DNA from 4 places in the Comamonas sp. FUJ_7 genome. Region 1 is predicted to be linked to each of the others. Evidence: predicted binding sites of a transcription regulator. Region 1 holds the regulator's gene; each other region holds the start of a gene.

Evidence for each region. The regulator FNR, encoded in region 1, switches genes on or off when oxygen is low (the NO sensors DNR and NnrR bind a similar motif). The targets are predictions, from matches to a motif close to TTGATNNNNATCAA.
Region 2: the regulator FNR is predicted to act here: its motif matches at 1,528-1,541, upstream of clpB (ATP-dependent chaperone ClpB).
Region 3: the regulator FNR is predicted to act here: its motif matches at 2,761-2,774, upstream of cyoA (ubiquinol oxidase subunit II).
Region 4: the regulator FNR is predicted to act here: its motif matches at 1,997-2,010, upstream of cydD (thiol reductant ABC exporter subunit CydD).

Annotation. Positions count from the first base shown of each region.
Region 1 is NZ_JBXXZI010000001.1:120,975-125,928, reverse strand. It holds gene AC2I9W_RS00615 (sulfite exporter TauE/SafE family protein) at 1-552, opposite strand, end outside; gene hemN (oxygen-independent coproporphyrinogen III oxidase) at 556-1,938, opposite strand; gene fnr (fumarate/nitrate reduction transcriptional regulator Fnr) at 2,206-2,928, shown strand; gene AC2I9W_RS00600 (hypothetical protein) at 2,990-3,253, opposite strand; gene AC2I9W_RS00595 (FixH family protein) at 3,510-3,815, opposite strand; gene ccoG (cytochrome c oxidase accessory protein CcoG) at 3,944-4,954, opposite strand, start outside.
Region 2 is NZ_JBXXZI010000002.1:197,113-202,066, forward strand. It holds gene AC2I9W_RS04630 (hypothetical protein) at 71-394, opposite strand; gene AC2I9W_RS04635 (hypothetical protein) at 406-660, opposite strand; gene AC2I9W_RS04640 (molybdenum cofactor biosynthesis protein MoaE) at 818-1,279, shown strand; gene clpB (ATP-dependent chaperone ClpB) at 1,657-4,269, shown strand; gene AC2I9W_RS04650 (hypothetical protein) at 4,299-4,658, shown strand; gene AC2I9W_RS04655 (coniferyl aldehyde dehydrogenase) at 4,894-4,954, shown strand, end outside.
Region 3 is NZ_JBXXZI010000001.1:312,308-317,261, forward strand. It holds gene cyoB (cytochrome o ubiquinol oxidase subunit I) at 1-1,548, opposite strand, end outside; gene cyoA (ubiquinol oxidase subunit II) at 1,611-2,666, opposite strand; gene AC2I9W_RS01420 (MFS transporter) at 3,014-4,345, shown strand; gene AC2I9W_RS01425 (Bug family tripartite tricarboxylate transporter substrate binding protein) at 4,490-4,954, opposite strand, start outside.
Region 4 is NZ_JBXXZI010000006.1:231,724-236,677, forward strand. It holds gene AC2I9W_RS11315 (ABC transporter substrate-binding protein) at 1-650, shown strand, start outside; gene AC2I9W_RS11320 (NAD(P)H-dependent flavin oxidoreductase) at 899-1,855, shown strand; gene cydD (thiol reductant ABC exporter subunit CydD) at 2,113-3,843, shown strand; gene AC2I9W_RS11330 (amino acid ABC transporter ATP-binding/permease protein) at 3,840-4,954, shown strand, end outside.

The DNA of each region.
Region 1 (4,954 bases):
CACCGCGCCCCCTACGGCAAAAGCAGCCATGGACAAAGCGCCTTGCCAGGCACCGCCACTCAAAGCCGCCACCAACACCGCCGAATAGAGCAATCCGCAAGGCATCAGCGCCCAGACAAAGCCTGCAGCCAGACTACCGCCCGGCGCCGTAACCCAGGGCTGAACCCGAGCCCAGACAGAGCGTCCCGCGCGCTCCAGCCATGCTGGCTGACGCGCCTGCACCACCATGGCAAGTCCCCAAGCCATGACTGCTACATGCATCAAAGTCCAAAGCTTTTGCAACGCCGTCGTCTGGCTTGTCACCCAGGACAGACTCTCCATGGCCACGGCCGCAATTCCGCCAAGCAGCGCATAGCCAGAAATTCTTCCCATATGGAACAACGCAGTGCGAAGCCATTGACGACTTTGCAGGCCACGCACGGCAACTACCTTCTCTTCGCTGGCGGCTTTGCCACCGACCACAACACTGCAAGGCGCAGCACACATAACAAGACAATGGGGCCCGCCAACGAGCCCCATGATCAAAGCAGTCCAGACCAGCGAAAACAACATGCGCTAGATGATGCGCGAAAAGCGTGCGCGGTTCCTGTCTGCCTGCAAATATCGGTCAAACAGCATGGCTACTCCACGCACAAAAAACCATCCCAGTCCCGTCACCTTGAAGCCCTCTTCCGATATCTCCAGCAGACCGTTGCGCTGCATCTCTTCCAGCGCCTCCACTTCTGCAGCGAAGTATTCACGGAAATTGATCAGCCAAGCCTGCTCCATCGGCTCATACAGCACCGAGCCCTGGCACATGATGGACATGATCACGGCGCGGCGCACCAGATCATCGCGCGACAAGGCCAGGCCTCGCTGCACAGGCAGGGCATCGCCATCAATGGCGTCGTAATACTCTTCCAGCGTCTTGACGTTCTGGCTATAGGTCGCTCCGACCTTGCCAATGGCCGAGACCCCCAGCGCAATCAAGTCACAATCCGGCTGCGTGCTGTAGCCCTGGAAGTTGCGATGTAGACGCCCCTGGCGCTTGGCAATGGCCAGCGAGTCATCGGGTAAGGCAAAGTGGTCCATTCCCACATAAACATAGCCACCTGCCATGAAGGCATCGATGGCTCCGGAGAGCATGTTCAGCTTGTCCTGCCCCATGGGCAGATCAGCAGACTCGATACGACGCTGGGGTTTGAAGCGCTCAGGCAGATGCGCATAGGCATACAGCGCAATGCGATCGGGGCGCAGCTCGTTGACCTGCTGCAGCGTGCGCGCAAAGGACTCTGGCGTCTGTTTGGGCAAGCCGTAGATCAAGTCCACATTAATGGAAACAAAGCCCAGACGGCGAGCTTCCGCCACCAAGGCAAACACTTGTTCGGCTGGCTGCTCGCGATGCACAGCCTTCTGTACGACAGGATCGAAGTCTTGAACACCAAAGCTGAGGCGATTGAAACCCATGTCTCGCAAAGCTTGCAATCGCTCATTGCTCACCGTGCGCGGATCGACCTCGATCGAGTACTCACCCGCAGGGTCCAGCTTGAAGTGCTCTTGCATCAAGCCCATGAGCTGCTTCAGTTGAGCATCACTGAAAAAGGTGGGCGTACCACCACCAAGATGCACCTGACTGACCAATTGCCCCTTGCCGCAATGCTCGGTATGCATGGCCAGCTCACGCTCCAAATAGCTGAGGTACTCACCCGCCTTCTCGTGGTGCTTGGTGACGATCTTGTTGCAGGCACAGTAGTAACACAGTGACTCACAGAAGGGCACATGTACATAGACGGACAGTGGCAAGGCACGTGTGCCGGAATGCGTTTTGCGCTGCTTCAGAGCCAAAATATAGTCATCTGCACCAAAAGCCTCAACAAAACGGTCAGCTGTTGGGAACGATGTGTAGCGTGGGCCGGGAATATCGAAACGGCTCAGCAACTCAGGCGTGACTGCGGTCATAACTAGGTGCCAGGTAGTGCTCACACCCGATGAAAGCAAGGAGTCACAACATATTTTGCGATGAATCTCCTGCCTCGGATGCCAAAAAGCGCATGTTTAAAAACGAATACTGGCAATGTGCCCCAAGGCAATGCCCCTGTCCTTGATGAAAATCAAGAGAGCAAGAGGCAAGTGCTGCGACAATTTGATCCATCTCATTACAAACCACGAGGTCAATGACCGGCGCGACTATCACTCAGTGTCTGTCAGTGCCGCTGCTGAAAGCCCATGAATCTTCAGACCATCAAAGCATCCTGCTCCAACTGCAATCTGCGTGAACTGTGCATGCCCATGGGCCTGGACGATGAACAAATGGAGCGCATTGACGAAATTGTGGCCACGCGCCGCAAGGTCAAGCGTGGCGGACTGCTGTTTCGCAATGGCGAAGAGTTCACCTCGCTGTATGCCATTCGCACTGGATTCTTCAAGACCAGTGTCGCCACCGAAGATGGCCGTGACCAAGTCACCGGCTTTCAGATGGCAGGTGAAATCATCGGCCTTGACGGCATCGTCAACGACCACCACACCTGTGACGCCGTGGCACTTGAAGACGCCGAAGTCTGCGTGATGCCCTTTGACAAGCTCGAACAGCTCTCGCGCGAGGTCACTGCCCTGCAAAACCACGTGCACAAGGTCATGAGCCGCGAAATCGTGCGCGAGCATGGTGTGATGCTGCTGCTGGGCAGCATGCGCGCCGAAGAGCGCCTGGCCGCCTTTGTGCTGAATCTGGTGCAGCGTCTGTCAGCCCGCGGCTTCTCCAAGTCGGAGCTGGTGCTGCGCATGACGCGTGAGGAGATCGGCAGCTACCTGGGCCTCAAGCTGGAGACGGTGAGCCGCACCTTTTCCAAGTTTGCCGAAGAAGGCATCGTCGAAGTCAAGCAGCGCCATCTGCGCATTCTGGATACCGAGGCACTCAAGCGCATCGTCAACAGCCAGCAGTGTCATAACTGAGGCCACAGACTCAGCTGCATTCACCCCAAAGCCCGCATCAGCGGGCTTTTTTCTGGGTTCTTTATTCGGACAAAGGCTCGGAGACGATGCCTGCGTTGAGTTCACTGACAGAGCGGCCCAGCATGACCGTCATCAGCCCTCCAGCCAGCGTCACACCCCAGAAGGCAAAGAATGCCAAGGTATAGACAGCACTGCGCGACCAGTCCAGCGGAGCCCCCAGCCAGTGCACGTCCAGCGGGTCAACAAAGGCAAAAACCACCATCTCCATGATTGCCGCCGCCAGAAAGGCCGGCCAGACAATCCACATCCAGCGTCGAGCATCCATAGTGAGTCTCCTGGGTTTGCGGGATAGCCTTCATTTTGCACGGGCCATTTAACATTTCCATATAGAACTTCGGGCATGCACCGTGGCGGGAAACCCGTATTACTCCTTTTTCATGAGCTAATAGCGCTCATCCTGCTTAGAAATCAAGTCTAAATTTCTTTGAAATGACGGCAGGGAAAGCGCTTTCAGCTCACATTTTTGAAATTCCATGAAAAAAGGCCGCAAAAGCGGCCTCATGGAAAAGATGTGAAAGGACTCAGCGATCCAGCGGATGGTCCTTGGCTGGGGTTGCCGCATGGTTGCGCCCTGTAATGGCGGGAGCCATGTTTTTTTCCGTCTCGCTCAGGCGCTGATTGATCTCGATGCCATGACGATAGTAGTCAGGATCGATTACGGGATCAGGCTTGCTCATGGCAATATAGGCGGTGACAAAGCCCGCAATCACCACGATCACGGGGCCTGCAATGACCAGCCAGACATGGGCAAACTTCCACCAGGGTTTGCCGTCCTCGGGGTGAATGATTTTGCCCGTTTGCAGGGGTTTGGCTTGTGCTGCCGACATGTTGAAACCTTTTTTCGAAATTCTGGCAGGCCCGCTGCTTAAGGCAGCAGGACTGCGCAAATTGTTGCCGATTGGCGATGTCCTTGTCCGACCTCCGTCATGCAGGCGAAAGGCCGGTTCCGAGAAAGTTAGCGCGGCACCAGGAACACGGTTTTCTCTGAAATGCGCCCGGCTCCTGCGGTCACTGCATCCACATTGAAATACACGGTGTGCGAGCCGGAGTCTGCGGAACCATAAGGAATCTGCAGTCGCACGGCAATGCCGCGTGTCTCGGCCGGGCCTACCGTCACCTCCTGATCAGAAGCCACTTCCAGGTTTTCCAGTCCTACCGCAGTGATACGGTAACGCTGCTCGGTTTCCGTGGCATTCATGATCTGCAGGCGGTAGACGTTCTCCAGCTTGCCGCCCGCCACAATACGCGAGAGAGCGGCGCGGTCACGAATCACATCCACCTTGAGCGGCTCGCGCAGCACCAGGCTGGCGATCATGGCACCACTCAGGCCCAGCAGCACTGCCGAATAAATCAGCACACGCGGACGGAAGATGCGGCGAATCACCTGCGCATGTTTCCAGGCCTTGGCCACGGCGTTCTGCGTGGTCAGGCGGATCAGGCCGCGCGGATACTCCATCTTGTCCATCACGGAGTTGCAGGCGTCGATGCAAAGACCACAGCCAATGCATTCGTACTGCAGCCCCTTGCGGATATCGATACCCACAGGGCAGACCTGCACGCACAGCTTGCAGTCAATGCAGTCACCCAGGCCTTGCGCCTTGTAATCCACATCCTTCTTGCGAGGGCCACGATTTTCACCACGCTCAGCGTCGTAGCTGACGATCATGGTGTCCTTGTCGAACATGGCACTCTGAAAGCGTGCATAGGGGCACATGTACTTGCAGACCTGCTCGCGCATATAGCCGGCGTTGCCATAGGTGGCGAAGCCATAGAACAGCACCCAGAAAATCTGCCAGCTGCCCTGCAGCGCCATCAGCTCGCCGCCCAGCTCGCGAATGGGCACAAAATAGCCCACGAAGGTAAAGCCGGTCCAGACAGACAGCGCAATCCAGAGAAACTGCTTGAGCGACTTCTTCCAGATCTTCTCGAAAGTCCAGCCGCTCTTGTCGATGCGCATGCGAGCACT
Region 2 (4,954 bases), on a different contig from region 1:
GAACTGCACGGCTTTTTGTTTTGATAGCTGCCAGCGCTTTGTGGGTAAGCGCTGGAGGCTGATTTGACGCTTATTCTGAAGTGGTGGCTGGCAATTGCGGCGAACGCCATTCCAGCAATTCGGCCAGGCGCTGAACAATCCAGCCTGCTTCGGCTGCAGTGACGACGGAGCCTTCCATGGCCAGTCCGCTATGCATGCCCAGCAGTACCTGCTCTTCGGAAGAGTTGCCCGAGTGATAGAGCGTCTGGGCCTGCTCCGTCAAATGGCTGGCAAGGTCTTCGCAGAGTTCATAGCGGGCTACGACCTCGGCAATGGAGGCTGAGAGCTTGCCGCTGCGTGTGCGAAACAGTTCCGCAAAGCTGGGGGGCGGCTGTATCTGGCTGGTTTCGTCCATGAAGCGATCCCTTAGCTTGGCTCGAACAAGCGCTCGAAGCGCTCGATATCCGCCGAGAACTCGCAGGTGATGAGCTGCCCTGACTTGTTGTCGCGCTTGCGATGGGCAGCAAACAGCGTGGCCTTGCCCTTGAAGTTGTAGTCGGGCAGGTGGATCAGCTCATAGGGATAGGGCACAAAGAGCTGGAACTCGAAAATCATCCGGTGCTCATTGCGTGGAGAGGGGTACAGCGTGTACTCCGGCAGGTTGATGGTTTGTGTGGCCATGGTGCAATGCTAATGCGCAGCTCATGCCTATGTCAGGGCCTGCACGCATAACCCTCGCTGTCGCGCAAGCCATGCAGGGTGTGGTGCCTTGAGCATCTGAGGTGTTGCGGCCTTTTGCAAGCCAGCCGCTTTGCGGCGAGCCTGCGACAATGCAGGTATGACTGCTGCACGTGTTTTCATTCAGACCCAGGACTTTGACCTTTCGGCCGAGATTGCCGCCTTGCGCGCTGGCGATGCGCGCGTGGGCGCGGTCTGCAGCTTTGTCGGTACGGTGCGTGACCGCAACGAGGGCGATGCGGTCTCCAGCATGGAGTTGGAGCACTACCCGGGCATGACCGAAAAATCCATCGAAGCCATCCTCGACAAGGCCGTGGAGCGGTTTGGCATCTTTGGTGCGCGCGTGATCCATCGTATCGGCCTGCTGCAGCCCATGGATCAGATTGTTCTGGTGGCTGTAACCAGTGCCCACCGCGGCAAGTCGTTTGAGGCCTGCGAATACATCATGGATTACCTGAAGTCCGAAGCCCCGTTCTGGAAAAAAGAGCAGACCGGGCAGGGCGCACGCTGGGTGGATGCGCGGGTCAGCGACGAGCAAGCTCTGGCGCGCTGGGTGGCCTGACTTTTCGAGTGATTGGCTGGTACTCGATACAGTGAAGCCCTTGGCACTTGCGCATGAATTCTATGAATGAAAAAGCACGCTAGTGCTTATGTATCAGGCGTTGATAGCTATCTTTTTGAGAGTTTTGCGCTATTTAGGAAGTTTTAGTGATGGCATGCTCCGGAAGTGCGGTGCTTTGAGGACTTGCTCCTACATGGCGTGAGTTCGCCTCGCGCCATGCTCGAATGGCCCCAGGGAGCGCAGCCTCTTTGATCTTGCTCAAATTGTCGGCTTACTGCGGTCTTTGCATTGTTTTATTGCCATTTCGATCTTGAAATTCATCATCGGGCTATCAGATAAATCAGCAATGAATCTGATTGAAGCGAAAGCGACACACCATGCGAATTGACAAACTGACGACCAAATTCCAAGAAGCCTTGGCCGATGCGCAGTCTCTGGCGCTCGGTGCGGATCAATCCACCATCGACCCTCTGCACCTGCTGGTGGCCATGCTGCGCCAAGACGATGGCCCGCGAGCCTTGCTGCAGCGTGCCGGTGGCAATGTGCAGCAACTGAAAAATCTGGCCGAGCAGGCCATGGGTGACTTGCCGCGTGTGCAGCAGCAAGGCGATGTACAGGTGGGCTCTGAGCTGGCCCGCCTGCTGCAGGCGACCGAAAAGGAAGCGCTCAAGCGTGGCGACCAGTTCATTGCCAGCGAGCTGTTTTTGCTGGCGCTGGCCGATGCAGCAGGATCGGCCACGCGTGCCGGAGCCTTGCTCAAGCAAAGCGGCGTGAGCAAATCCAGCCTGGAAGCAGCCATCAATGCGGTGCGAGGAGGACAGAACGTGGACAGTGCAGAAGCCGAAGGTCAGCGCGAAGCGCTGAAAAAATACACCATGGACCTGACCGAGCGCGCCCGCATCGGCAAGCTCGATCCGGTGATTGGCCGCGACGATGAAATCCGCCGTGCCATCCAGGTGCTGCAGCGTCGCAGCAAGAACAACCCCGTGCTCATTGGCGAGCCTGGCGTGGGCAAGACCGCAATTGTTGAAGGTCTGGCCCAGCGCATTGTGGCTGGCGAAGTGCCCGAGAGCCTGCAGAACAAGCGCGTTCTGTCGCTGGACATGGCCGGTTTGCTGGCCGGTGCCAAGTACCGTGGCGACTTCGAGGAGCGCCTGAAATCCGTGCTCAAGGAGCTGGCACAGGAGGAAGGGCGCGTCATCCTGTTCATCGACGAAATCCACACCATGGTGGGCGCCGGCAAGGCCGATGGCGCCATGGATGCCGGCAATATGCTCAAGCCCGCGCTGGCGCGCGGCGAGCTGCACTGCGTGGGTGCAACCACGCTCGATGAATACCGCAAGTACATCGAAAAGGACGCAGCGCTGGAGCGGCGCTTTCAGAAGGTGATGGTCGACGAGCCCTCGGTGGAAGACACCATCGCCATTTTGCGTGGGCTGCAGGTCAAGTACGAAGCGCACCACAACGTCGATATCACCGACCCTGCCATCGTTGCCGCAGCAGAGCTGAGCCATCGCTACATCACCGACCGCTTCTTGCCCGACAAGGCGATTGACCTGATCGACGAGGCTGCGGCCAAGATCAAGATCGAGATGGACTCCAAGCCCGAGGTGATGGACAAGCTCGAGCGCCGCATGATTCAGCTCAAGATCGAGCGCGAAGCCATGAAGCGCGAAAAGGACGAGGCTTCGCAAAAACGTCTGCAACTGATCGAGGAAGAGCTGGAGAGCCTGGAGCGCGAATACGCCGACCTCGAGGAGATCTGGAAGGCTGAAAAGGCCAGCGCCTTGGGCTCGGAGCAGATCCGCAAGGAAGTGGATCAGTTGCGCATCCAGATCGAAGAGTTCAAGCGCAAAGGCGACTTCAACAAGGTGGCCGAGCTGCAGTATGGCAAGCTGCCAGCACTCGAAAAGCAGCTGCATGAAGCCCAGGCCAAGGAAGAAGGCCAGGATGGAGAGACGGCGCATAAGCTGCTGCGTACACAAGTGGGTGCCGAAGAGATCGCCGAGGTGGTCAGCCGTGCCACGGGTATTCCTGTGGCCAAGATGATGCAGGGCGAGAAAGACAAGCTGCTGCACATGGAGGCCAAGCTGCACGAGCGTGTGGTGGGTCAGGAAGAGGCGATTGCTGCTGTGGCCAATGCCATCCGGCGTTCGCGCTCGGGCCTGTCCGATCCGAATCGTCCCACCGGTTCCTTCCTGTTCCTGGGCCCCACGGGTGTGGGCAAGACCGAACTGTGCAAGGCGCTGGCAGGTTTCCTGTTCGACAGCGAAGAGCACTTGGTGCGCATTGACATGAGTGAGTTCATGGAAAAGCATTCTGTGGCACGCTTGATCGGAGCCCCCCCCGGTTATGTAGGCTATGAAGAAGGCGGTTACCTGACGGAAGCCGTGCGTCGTAAGCCCTATAGTGTGTTGCTGCTGGACGAGGTGGAAAAAGCCCACCCCGATGTCTTCAATGTGTTGCTGCAGGTGCTGGATGATGGCCGTCTGACCGATGGTCAGGGGCGTACGGTGGACTTCAAGAACACTGTCATTGTCATGACCAGCAACATTGGTTCACATTTGATTCAAGCCATGGTGGGTGAGGATGCCAATGATGTGAAGGAAGCGGTCTGGGGGGAACTTAAAAACCATTTCCGACCCGAATTCTTGAACCGTATCGATGAAACCGTGGTCTTCCATGCCCTGGATGCCAAGAATATCGAGGCGATTGCCAAGATTCAGTTGAAGTTGCTGGAGAGCCGTCTGCAGAAGATGGAGCTGAGCATGCAGGTGTCCGAACAAGCCCTGGCCGAGTTGGCCAAGGTAGGCTTCGATCCTGTGTTCGGTGCCCGTCCGCTCAAGCGCGCAATTCAGCAGCGTATTGAAAACCCGCTGTCCAAGTTGTTGCTTGAAGGCAAGTTCCCGCCCAAGAGTACGATTGCCGTGAAAGTAGACCCGGTGAATGATCCCGGGGTATTCCGGTTCGAATCCGCAGGTATCGCCTGAGGTTTTGAACCCTAGAAAGAGGTATTGCTTTGAACGATTTCGCCACGACCGCAACCCGTTGGGCTGTCCGCATCATGCTGATGCTGGTGGGCCTGGTGTTCTTTCTGTGCCTGCTGGCAGTGGCTGCCTTGATCGCTGCGGCCTGGGGTTTGCGTGCCCTGTGGGCCAAGCTCACAGGTCAACCCGTCGTGCCAATGAGCTTTGGCTCCATGAGCCCGTCTGCAGGCTGGCAGACGGTGTATCGCTCGGGTGCAGAGTGGATGGCGCAATCGTCAGGCAATGCAGACGCCAAAAAAGAGGCCCGTGGTGAGACCCGCTCTCGCCGTGGTGTCTTGCCAGGTTCTGGCGAGGTCACCGATGTGCAGCCGCGAGAAGTGCAGGAGTCATAAGAACGTGTTGGCGATCTCTCCGCAGCCGTGGCGCGAGGAGATCGTCGGCACGTTCTAAATCCAGCTGGGGCGCTTGGCTCATGCGTTGAGTCCCGTCTGCCAATCCACAGGTCGCAGCTTCGCGCAGCGGTCAAAACTCAAGAGCCTGTGCAGTGTTGCAGGCTCTTTTTTTACGCGGTGTTTACGCAGTCTCGCGGTATGGTCGAGATTGTGATCTTGGGTTTTTTAGACAGGCATGAATAACATGGACTTGCACCGTATCTTTGACTTGCAGTATCAAGCCAGCCGGGCGCAGG
Region 3 (4,954 bases), 190 kb from region 1:
AGCGATCAGGGCAGCACCGCAGGCGGCGATGATGAACCAGATCTGCAGCGAAGGATCGTCAAAGTGATTGGCACGGCGAGTCACGCCCATCAAACCCAGGATGTACAGCGGAGTGAAGGCAACCCAGAAGCCGACCAGCCAGAACCAGAACGAAGCCTTGCCCCAGAACTCGTTGAGCTTGAAGCCGAAAGCCTTGGGGAACCAGTAGTTGATGCCGGCAAACACGGCAAACACCACGCCGCCAATGATCACGTTGTGGAAGTGGGCGATCAGGAACAGCGAGTTGTGCAGCACGAAGTCTGCGGGAGGCACGGCCAGAAGCACGCCGGTCATGCCGCCGATGGCGAAGGTGACCATGAAGCCAATCGTCCAAAGCATGGGAACGCTGAAGCTGATGCGGCCACGGTACATGGTGAACAGCCAGTTGAAGATCTTCGCGCCCGTAGGAATCGAGATGATCATCGTGGTGATACCGAAGAAGGTATTCACGCTGGCACCCGAGCCCATGGTGAAGAAGTGGTGCAGCCACACCAGGTAGGACAGGATGGTGATACATACGGTGGCGTAAACCATCGAGGTGTAGCCGAACAGGCGCTTGCGCGAGAACGTGGACACGATTTCCGAGAACACGCCAAAGCAAGGCAGGATCAGGATGTAAACCTCAGGGTGGCCCCAGATCCAGATCAGGTTCACGTACAGCATGGGGTTGCCTCCCAGCTCGTTCGTGAAGAAGTTGGTGCCGATGTAGCGGTCCAGCGACATCAGCACCAGAGCTGCTGTCAGTACGGGGAACGAAGCCACGATCAGGGCGTTGGTGCACAGAGCAGTCCATGTGAAGACGGGCATCTTCATCAGGTTCATGCCGGGAGCGCGCATCTTGATGATGGTCACGATCAGGTTGATACCCGATAGCGTGGTGCCTACCCCCGCGACCTGCAGACCCCAGATGTAGTAATCAAGACCCGTGCTTCCACTCTGGTGCCCCAGGTTGGACAGAGCCAGCCAGCCGGAGGTGGAGAACTCGCCCAGGAACAGGGAGATCATCACCAGCACGGCGCCGCCGGTAGTCATCCAGAAGCTGAAGTTGTTCAGGAACGGGAAGGACACGTCACGTGCACCGATCTGCAGAGGAACCAGGTAGTTCATCAGGCCGGTCACGAAAGGCATCGCCACGAAGAAGATCATGATCACGCCGTGGGCGGTGAAGATCTGGTCATAGTGGTGAGGGGGCAGGTAGCCCATGTTGTCGCCAAAGGCCATGGACTGCTGCAGACGCATCATCACGGCATCAGCAAAGCCGCGCAGGAACATGACCAGGCCGAGGATCATGTACATGATGCCGATCTTCTTGTGGTCGATGGAGGTCAGCCAGTCGGTCCACAGCGGACCCCAGAGCTTGAATTTGGTGATGCCGCCGACCATGACGAGGCCGCCGAGCACCACAGCAATAAAGGTTATGAGCACGATGGGCTCATGCGTCATGGGAATCTGATCCCATGTGATTCGGCCCAACAGCCAGTGGGCGGCCGGGGTTGTTGTTTCAGACATGTTGAGTCTCTTCTGTCGTATTGGCGCGGTTGGGTCAAACGCTTGCCCGCACCGTGAACTACTTATTGCTGTGCAACAGCTCCGGAGGTGGCGACTTCGTCGAGCAGGGCGACAACGCGGTCAGCGTCTTGGGATGTGCACACATCCAGCGGCAGAACGACACTGGAGGTCTTTTGGAGATGTGCAGGCGTCTTGCCGCCGGCAGCGTCAATGGCCATCATCTCGTTCATGCACATCTGGCCGTCTTCAACGCAGCGGTTGAGCACCTTGTTGTACAGGCCGTCATCCACGCTGGCAAAGCGCTCGACAGGATTGCGCTCGCTGGGCTTGGCCAGATCCAGATAGGCCTCGCGTGTCAGAGCCTTGCCTTCGGTCTTGGCCTTGGCAATCCATTGGTCAAACTGATCGTTTTCCAGGCCGTGGAACTTGAAGACCATGCCGGCAAAACCAGCGCCGCTGTAGTGAGAGGACTTGCCGCCATACACGCCAGGCTTGTTGATCACGGCGTTCAGCTCGGTCTGCATGCCGGGCATGGTGTAGATCATGCCTGCCAGATCAGGAACGTAGAACGCGTTCATGGTGTGGGTGGAGGTCAGCTTGAAATGAATGGGGCGATCCACCGGGGCGGCCACTTCGTTCACAGTGGCAATGCCTTGTTCAGGGTAGAAGAACAGCCACTTCCAGTCCAGAGACACGACTTGAATCTCCAGAGGCTTGACGTTGGGGTCAAGAGCCTTGGTGGCGGAGATGCGGTCCAGAGGACGGTAGGGGTCGAGCTTGTGGGTGCTGATCCAGGTAATGGCGCCCAAAGCAATGATGATGAGTAGAGGAACCGTCCAGATCACCAGCTCGAGCGCAGTGGAATGGTGCCATTCGGGGTCGTACTTGGCTTCGGTGTTCGACTGGCGGTATTTCCAGGCAAACAGCAGCGTCAAGAAGATGACGGGAACGATGATGAGCAGCATCAGCAAAGTGGCCGTAATGACCAGATCGCCTTGCTGCTTGGCGACATCGCCAGCGGGGTTGAGGACGACGGCCTTGCTGCAACCTGTGAGGGCTGCGGTCAAAGCGGCCGCTGAGAGCCACGCGGGCCCACGGATTTCTTTGATTTTTAACATGCTTTGGGCGTGACAAAGTCGCGCTTAGGTGTAAACGCGGATTACTGGATCTGGGCAAATGTAATACCAAACGCGCCCTTGTCCATTGGACATTTTGTCCAAGGTCAAGACTGGGTGCTTTGAAATCCGCTATGTGACAAGGGCTTAGCCTTGATTGGTCATGAGGCGCTGTTGGGCACCAAAGGTCTTGTAAATGACCAAAGACTCCCCTAGAGGTGCATGGATGGGAGGGTTGCCGACAGGCTTGAGGGCAAAAACTCTATTGCAGCACTACATGCTTGGGCGTAGAACAGAAAGCGTCCCTGGGACTGAAAAGTAAGACAAGGAGTAGAGCCTTTATGACAAGCATGAACCCGTCCATTGGTCTTACTCAGCAAGACTATGAAAACTCGGAAACCCTGGCCTATGCGAATACCGACGAGGATGTGACCCCTGGCGAAATTGCTGTGGGTGTGATCATCGGGCGCTCTTCCGAGTACTTTGATTTCTTTGTGTTCGGCATCGCCTGCGTGCTGGTCTTTCCTTCGCTGCTGTTTCCCTATATGAGCAAGCTCGACGGGACGCTGGCGGCTTTTGCCATCTTTTCTCTGGCCTTCATTGCCCGCCCCGTGGGCACAGCCTTGTCCATGGCCGTGCAGCGACGCTGGGGGCGAGCCACCAAGCTGACCCTGGCGCTTCTGCTGCTGGGTGTGTGTACGGTAGGCATGACCTTTTTGCCCAGCTATGAAGCTGCAGGAATGAAGGCTGTCTGGGCTTTGGTGGTTTTGCGTTTGGGACAGGGCTTGGCCTTGGGTGGCTCCTGGGATGGCCTACCTTCCTTGCTGGCCATGTCGGCACCCCCCAACAAGCGGGGCTGGTACTCCATGATTGGGCAACTGGGCGCGCCTCTGGGCTTTGTGCTTGCTGCGGCGTTATTTGCCTATCTGTACTTCAGCCTCCCAGCTGACGAGTTCTTGAGCTGGGGCTGGCGCTATCCCTTCTGTGTGGCATTTGCTATTAACGTAGTAGCGCTTTTCGCACGCCTGCGCTTGGTTGTGGGGCAGTCCTATACACAGCTTTTGCAAGAGCGGGAGCTGGAGCCGATCAGCGTCACAGACCTCATGACCCATGAAGGGCGCAACGTGATGATTGGCGCCTTTGCTGCGCTGGCCAGTTTTGCGCTGTTCCATCTGGTCACGGTATTTCCCTTATCCTGGATTTCCATGTATTCCGATCAGTCCATGACAGAGGTGCTGGTGGTTCAGATGATTGGCGCGTTGCTGGCAGGTGTGGCCATCATGCTGTCGGGCTGGCTGGCTGATCGCGTGGGCCGTCGTAACACCTTGGGCACCATGGCCTGCCTGATCGGTATCTTCAGCTTCTTGGCCCCCTGGCTGCTGAGCAGCGGAAGCACCGGCAACAATGTCTTTATTTTGGTGGGCTTTGTGCTGCTAGGCCTTTCCTACGGGCAAGCCTCTGGAACGGTGACCGCCAATTTTTCTTCGCGCTATCGTTACACCGGTGCGGCCTTGTCCGCAGACATGGCCTGGCTGATTGGCGCGGCCTTTGCGCCGCTGGTGGCACTGGGCGTGTCTGCCAAGTTCGGCCTGGTGGCTTTGGGTGTGTATCTGCTGTCTGGGGCCTTGTGCACGCTGGCGGCTCTGGGCATTAATCGAGCGATAGAGGCACGTGACCAGTAACCGCTCTGGTTGCTATTTTGACGAAGCAGCCGGTTCATGAACCGGGCTTTTTCTTGTCTGACTTACTAAGGTCGGCGTCGGAAAAATAAAAGCCTGATGAAAAAAGCCGCCTGAAAAGGCGGCTTTTGTGCTGAGTCTAGGAGCTTAGTCCAGAGCTAGGCCAGCCTTCTTGATCACTTCACCAAAACGCTTGCTTTCGGCTTCCATGAAGGCCTTGAACTCAGCGGGCGTGGGGTTGAAGGGCTCATAGCCGAAGGCGGTGAACTTGTCCTTCACGTCCTGGCCCGTCAGAGCCTGGCGAACGTCGGCGCGGATTTTTTCAACCACGGCTTCAGGCGTGCCGGGGCGCACGGCCAGGGCGTTCCAGCCGATAGCCGTAAAGTCCTTGGGGCCACCCGATTCGGAGACCGTGGGCACATTCTCGAAACCGGCAATGCGGCTGGGCGCAGCCACAGCCAGGAAGCGCAGCTTGCCGCCACGCACCAGCGGGCCTGCGGTACCCAGAGAGCCCAGGGCAAAGGTCAGCTCGCCATTGGCAACGCCCTGGTACAGCTGGCTGGTCTCCTTATAGATGACGTGCTCCATCTTGGTGCCGGTCTGGTTTTCCAG
Region 4 (4,954 bases), on a different contig from region 1:
GCATTACGCGTCTGGCACTGGTGTTTGAAGAACGCCCCGACGCGCAGGAGCTGAGCACGCTGGTGACTCAGGCCATTCAGCCCAGTGGAGCCAAGCTGATGGCGACGGCGATGATGAAGGGCAAGAGCGGATCGGACCAGGCGGTGCTGGATTTACAGGCCTCAAAGGCTTCGCCCCAGGCCATTTTGTTGGTGGCCTCCAGTCCTGCGACGGCTGCGTTTGTCGAGGCTTATCGCATGGATGGGGGGAATGCGCAGGTCTATGCCACGGCAGAAGCCGACATCGAGCAACTGGCCAAGCGCCTGCCGGTGGAGTACATGAGTGGCCTGTCCATCGCCCAGGTCGTTCCCAGTCCTTACAAAGTCTCAGGCAAGCTCAACAAGGAGTTTCGTGATGCGACGCTTGCCGCAGGAAAGACGCTGCAAGTGCCTGTGAGCTTTGCCATGATGGAAGGCTATGTGAATGCCAAAGTCATTGTAGAGGCCATGCGCCGCAGCCAGCCGGTGACGCCGGAAAAGGTGAGCGGGGCCTTGCGTGGGCTGGAGTCTTATGACCTTGGGGGATATTGGGTGAACTTCAAGCCCGGGCAGGTGGGGTCCAAATATGTGGACTTGTCCATCGTCAACGCTGCAGGGCGTGTGACACAGTAAGCAGCCAAGGCCTGACGCACTTTGTGTTCAGGCCTTTTTTGTATCCGGAGACTATGCGCCGCATGAGGGCGATGCCGGACTTCAAAACTGTTGCCCATGGGACATGGAATTTATAGGCGAAACGGTAAAACTGGAGGCTTTTGTGCTTGGCTGCAAGTTTTGGATGCTTCTGAAATAAGAGCTGCTTGCGCAATTGCAGTAAGGGCTGGGGCCATTTTTTATAGATAAAACGAAGAAGGAGACCTGAAATGTCAAAACTGCCTAAAGCCCTTCAAGGCCTGGCTTTGCCCGTCATCGGCTCACCGCTGTTCATCATCAGCAATCCCAAGCTGGTCATAGAGCAGTGCAAGGCGGGCATTGTGGGATCCATGCCGTCATTGAACGCCCGGCCGGCAGAGCAGCTGGAGGACTGGCTGGCCGAGATCACCGAGACTTTGGCCGCCTGGGACAAAGCCCATCCTGATCAGCCTTCGGCTCCGTTTGCCATCAACCAGATCGTTCACAAGAGCAATGACCGGCTGGAGCACGATATGCAGGTCTGCGCCAAGTACAAAGTGCCCATCGTTATCACTTCGCTGGGGGCGCGCGAGGACGTGAACCAGGCCGTTCGCAGCTGGGGCGGGGTGGTGCTGCACGACATCATCAACAACAAGTTTGCGCGCAAAGCGATTGAAAAAGGGGCTGATGGTCTGATTGCCGTCGCAGCTGGAGCGGGAGGCCATGCGGGTGTAAAGAGCCCGTTTGCACTGGTGCAGGAAATTCGCCAGTGGTTTGATGGCCCACTGGCTCTGTCTGGTGCGATTGCCACAGGTGGCTCGATTCTGGCAGCCCAAGCCATGGGGGCGGATTTCGCCTATATCGGCTCGGCCTTTATTGCCACGGACGAAGCACGCGCCGTGGACGCTTACAAGCAGGCCATTGTCGATGGTGACTCCGACGATGTGATCTACAGCAATCTGTTTACCGGCGTGCATGGCAACTACTTGGCACCGTCGATTCGTGCCGCAGGGCTGGACCCCGATAACTTGCCGGAATCCGATCCCAGCAAGATGAATTTTGGCGGTGGTGCGCAAAAAGCTTGGAAGGATATATGGGGCTGCGGCCAGGGCATTGGTGCGGTGGACAAGGTGCAATCCACGGCGGAGCTGGTGGCTCGACTCAAACATGAATATGCACAGGCGAGGTCTAGGCTGATGGTGGTCTAAGGTCGACCTAACGCCGGCCTGAACTGTGCAACGGCGCCTTGGGGCGCCGTTTTTGATGGAGCAAAGAGCGACTTTCTGCAGGCTTGACGTTGCTCAATAGCGACGAGGCCTGGTATTAACCCTTGATTTCCTGACAGAGATTTGATGCGGGTCAATGTGAGCCAAGTCCTGCGATTGGCTTTTACCTCTCGAGTCATGATGATGATCAAAAGACAGGTACTATTCTGTTAATTTCAGTAATTACTGAAAATTGGTAAATGAAAAAAGCATCTTCCATCGTGAACGCCACTCAAGCTACTGCTGGTAACTCAGCCGTGGCTGATGCTGTTCGCCGTCCGGGCGCGGGAGCCGTGTGGCAGTTGTTGGCTGGCCTGATCTGGCTGCCACAGGCGGCCTTGCTGGCCTGGGCTGTACAGCGCATGGCGGAGGGGCAAGGAGTTGCCGCAATCTGGCCCATGGCGGCAGCTGTGTTGGTCCTGGGCTTGCTCAAGGCCTGGGTGGATGGTCATGGGGGCTTGTTGGCCAATCGCGCGGCGCGTGCGCAGCTGAGCCAATTAAGAGCGCAGGTGCTCAAGGCCTTGGCACAGGCTTCGCCACTGGATAAGCGGCGTGCACCATCAGGGCAGGCTGCCAGTGCGGTGGCAGAGCAGGCTGAGGCCATTGTTCCCTGGCTTTCTCGCTATCAGAGCGCTATGTGGCGTGTGCGTCTGATTCCATTGGTCATTGTGCTTGCAGTGTTTTTGCAGTCTTGGGTGGCAGCTCTTATTTTGATAGTGGCAGCGCCTCTGATTCCTTTGTTCATGGCCATTGTGGGCTGGCGTGCCAAGTCGGCCAGCGAAGAGCAGATGCTGCAACTGGGGCAAATGAATGCCTTTTTGCTGGACCGCCTGCGTGGCCTTAGCACCTTGCGTGCTTTGCATGCAGTCGAGCTGACGGGCCAGCGCCTGCGCGATCATGCCGAAGGGCTGCGCACCCGCACCATGCGCGTGCTGCGGATTGCCTTTTTATCGTCTGCGGTGTTGGAGCTTTTCTCTGCACTGGGCGTGGCCATGGTGGCCGTCTACATCGGTTTTCATCTGCTGGGCACGCTGAACTTTGGCGCCTGGGGTGACAAGCTCAGCCTGGGGCAGGCCATGTTTGTGTTGCTGTTGGCGCCCGCTTTCTTTGAGCCGCTGCGCGATCTGTCTGCTGTCTGGCATGACAAGGCCTCTGGTGAGGCCGCTTTGCAGACTTTGCAAGATATGCAGCAGCAGTCCGTGGCTCTTGTTGGTGCGCAGACAGGAGAAGAGGTGCTGACTGCACAAGCGGGACAGCCAGTGTCGGTTGCCATCTTTGATCTGGAGGTTCAGGCTCCCGGCGCGGAAGCGCGCCTGGTTCCTGTGAGTCTGCATGTGCAGGCCGGAGAGCATGTCGCTCTGTGGAGTCCCAGCGGCAGCGGCAAGTCCTTGCTGTTGGCTCAGATCGCAGGGCTGCTGCCCGTGCAGCAAGGGCGTATAGAAATTGACCAGCAATTGCTGGATGAGCACAATGCCGCTCAGCTGCGCCAGCGCATGGGATGGCTGGGCCAGCAGCCCCACGTTTTTGCCGGTTCTGTTGCCCGCAACATCGCTTTGGGACGTAAGTCAGTGGGTGCCGAGAAATTGGCGCAGGTCACACAGCAAGCAGCGCTTGAAGATGTCTTGGCGCAGCGCCCGGGCATGAGCCTGGGTGAAGGCGGAGTGGGCTTGTCGGGCGGTGAAGTGGTGCGACTGGCACTGGCGCGCATGGCTGCACAAGCCGATGCCGGCCTGCTGCTGGTGGATGAGCCTACTGCGCATCTGGACCCCGGTACCGCAGCGCAGATTGCACAGTCTTTGAGGCAATTGGCCAAGGGGCGCACCATGCTGGTGGCCACCCATGATGCGCAGCTGGCACAGGCCATGGATCGCGTGATCGAGTTGCCTTTGCAGGACTTGGATGAGCAGCCTGAGCAAGGAGCACAGGCATGAAAAAACAAGAAAGCTCCGTGCGCACCATGCTGAAGTTACTTGCTCAGATGGCACCCCGCAAGCTCTGGCTGGGCGGGGCGGCACTGGCGGCCTTGACCGTGCTGATGGGTATGGCTTTGCTGGGATTGTCTGGCTGGTTTATCACCGCCACAGCACTGGCTGGGCTGCTGCCCGCGACGGCGCTGGTGTTTGATGTCTTTATGCCCTCTGCGGGCATTCGTTTGCTGGCCGTCGGACGTACCGGTGCACGTTATGCAGAGCGACTGGTGACCCACGATGCCACGCTGGCGGTTCTGGCCGCCTTGCGCCAGAAGCTGTTTCTGAGCTGGGCCAGACCAGAGGCTGCCCGCGCTTTACTGCAGCGCCCGGCACGTCTTTTGCAGCGTCTGACTTCCGATGTGGATGCGCTGGACAATCTTTATCTGCGCCTGCTGGTCCCCGCTGTATCTGCGCTGGGCGCGGCTTTGCTGCTGGCTGTGGCTTATGGCTTCATGCGTTGGTGGCTGGGTGCGCTGGCCTTGCTGTGGCTGATTTTGACCGGATGGGGAATTGCGCTGTGGCATGGCCTGCGCAGCCGTAAGGCGGCGATACGCCGTGCAATGGCGCTGGAGTCCATGCGCTCACAGACGGTGGACTTGGTCGCTGGGCAGGTGGATTTGCTGATGGCCGGGCGTTTGCAGGCCCAGGTTGAGCAGGTTCTGCACAGCGATGCGCGTGGTGCGCAGGCTGATGAGCAGCTTTACGGCTCAGAATCGGCTGCAACCAAGGCATACGGCGCGGTGTCTGCTATTACTTTGAGTGCGTCTGTGGTGCTGATGGCTTGGCTGGTGGAGCGAGGTCATATCAATGCCCCAGTCGCTGCGCTAGGGATTTTGCTGGCTTTGTCGGCGATGGAGCCTTTTGCGGCCTTGCGCCGTGGGGCGGAGCAGGCCGGGCGCACCTGGCTGGCGGCGCGCCGCTTGGCACCCGCGCTGGCCTCTCAAGAGTCATTGGAGCAAAGTCTGGCGCAGCCGCAGAAGCCTGAGCTGGCTGTCAGCCTGAATGGGGTACGACTGCGCCAACAAGGGCCGTTCACGCTGGATGTGCGCAAAGGTGAGCGCGTGGCACTGAT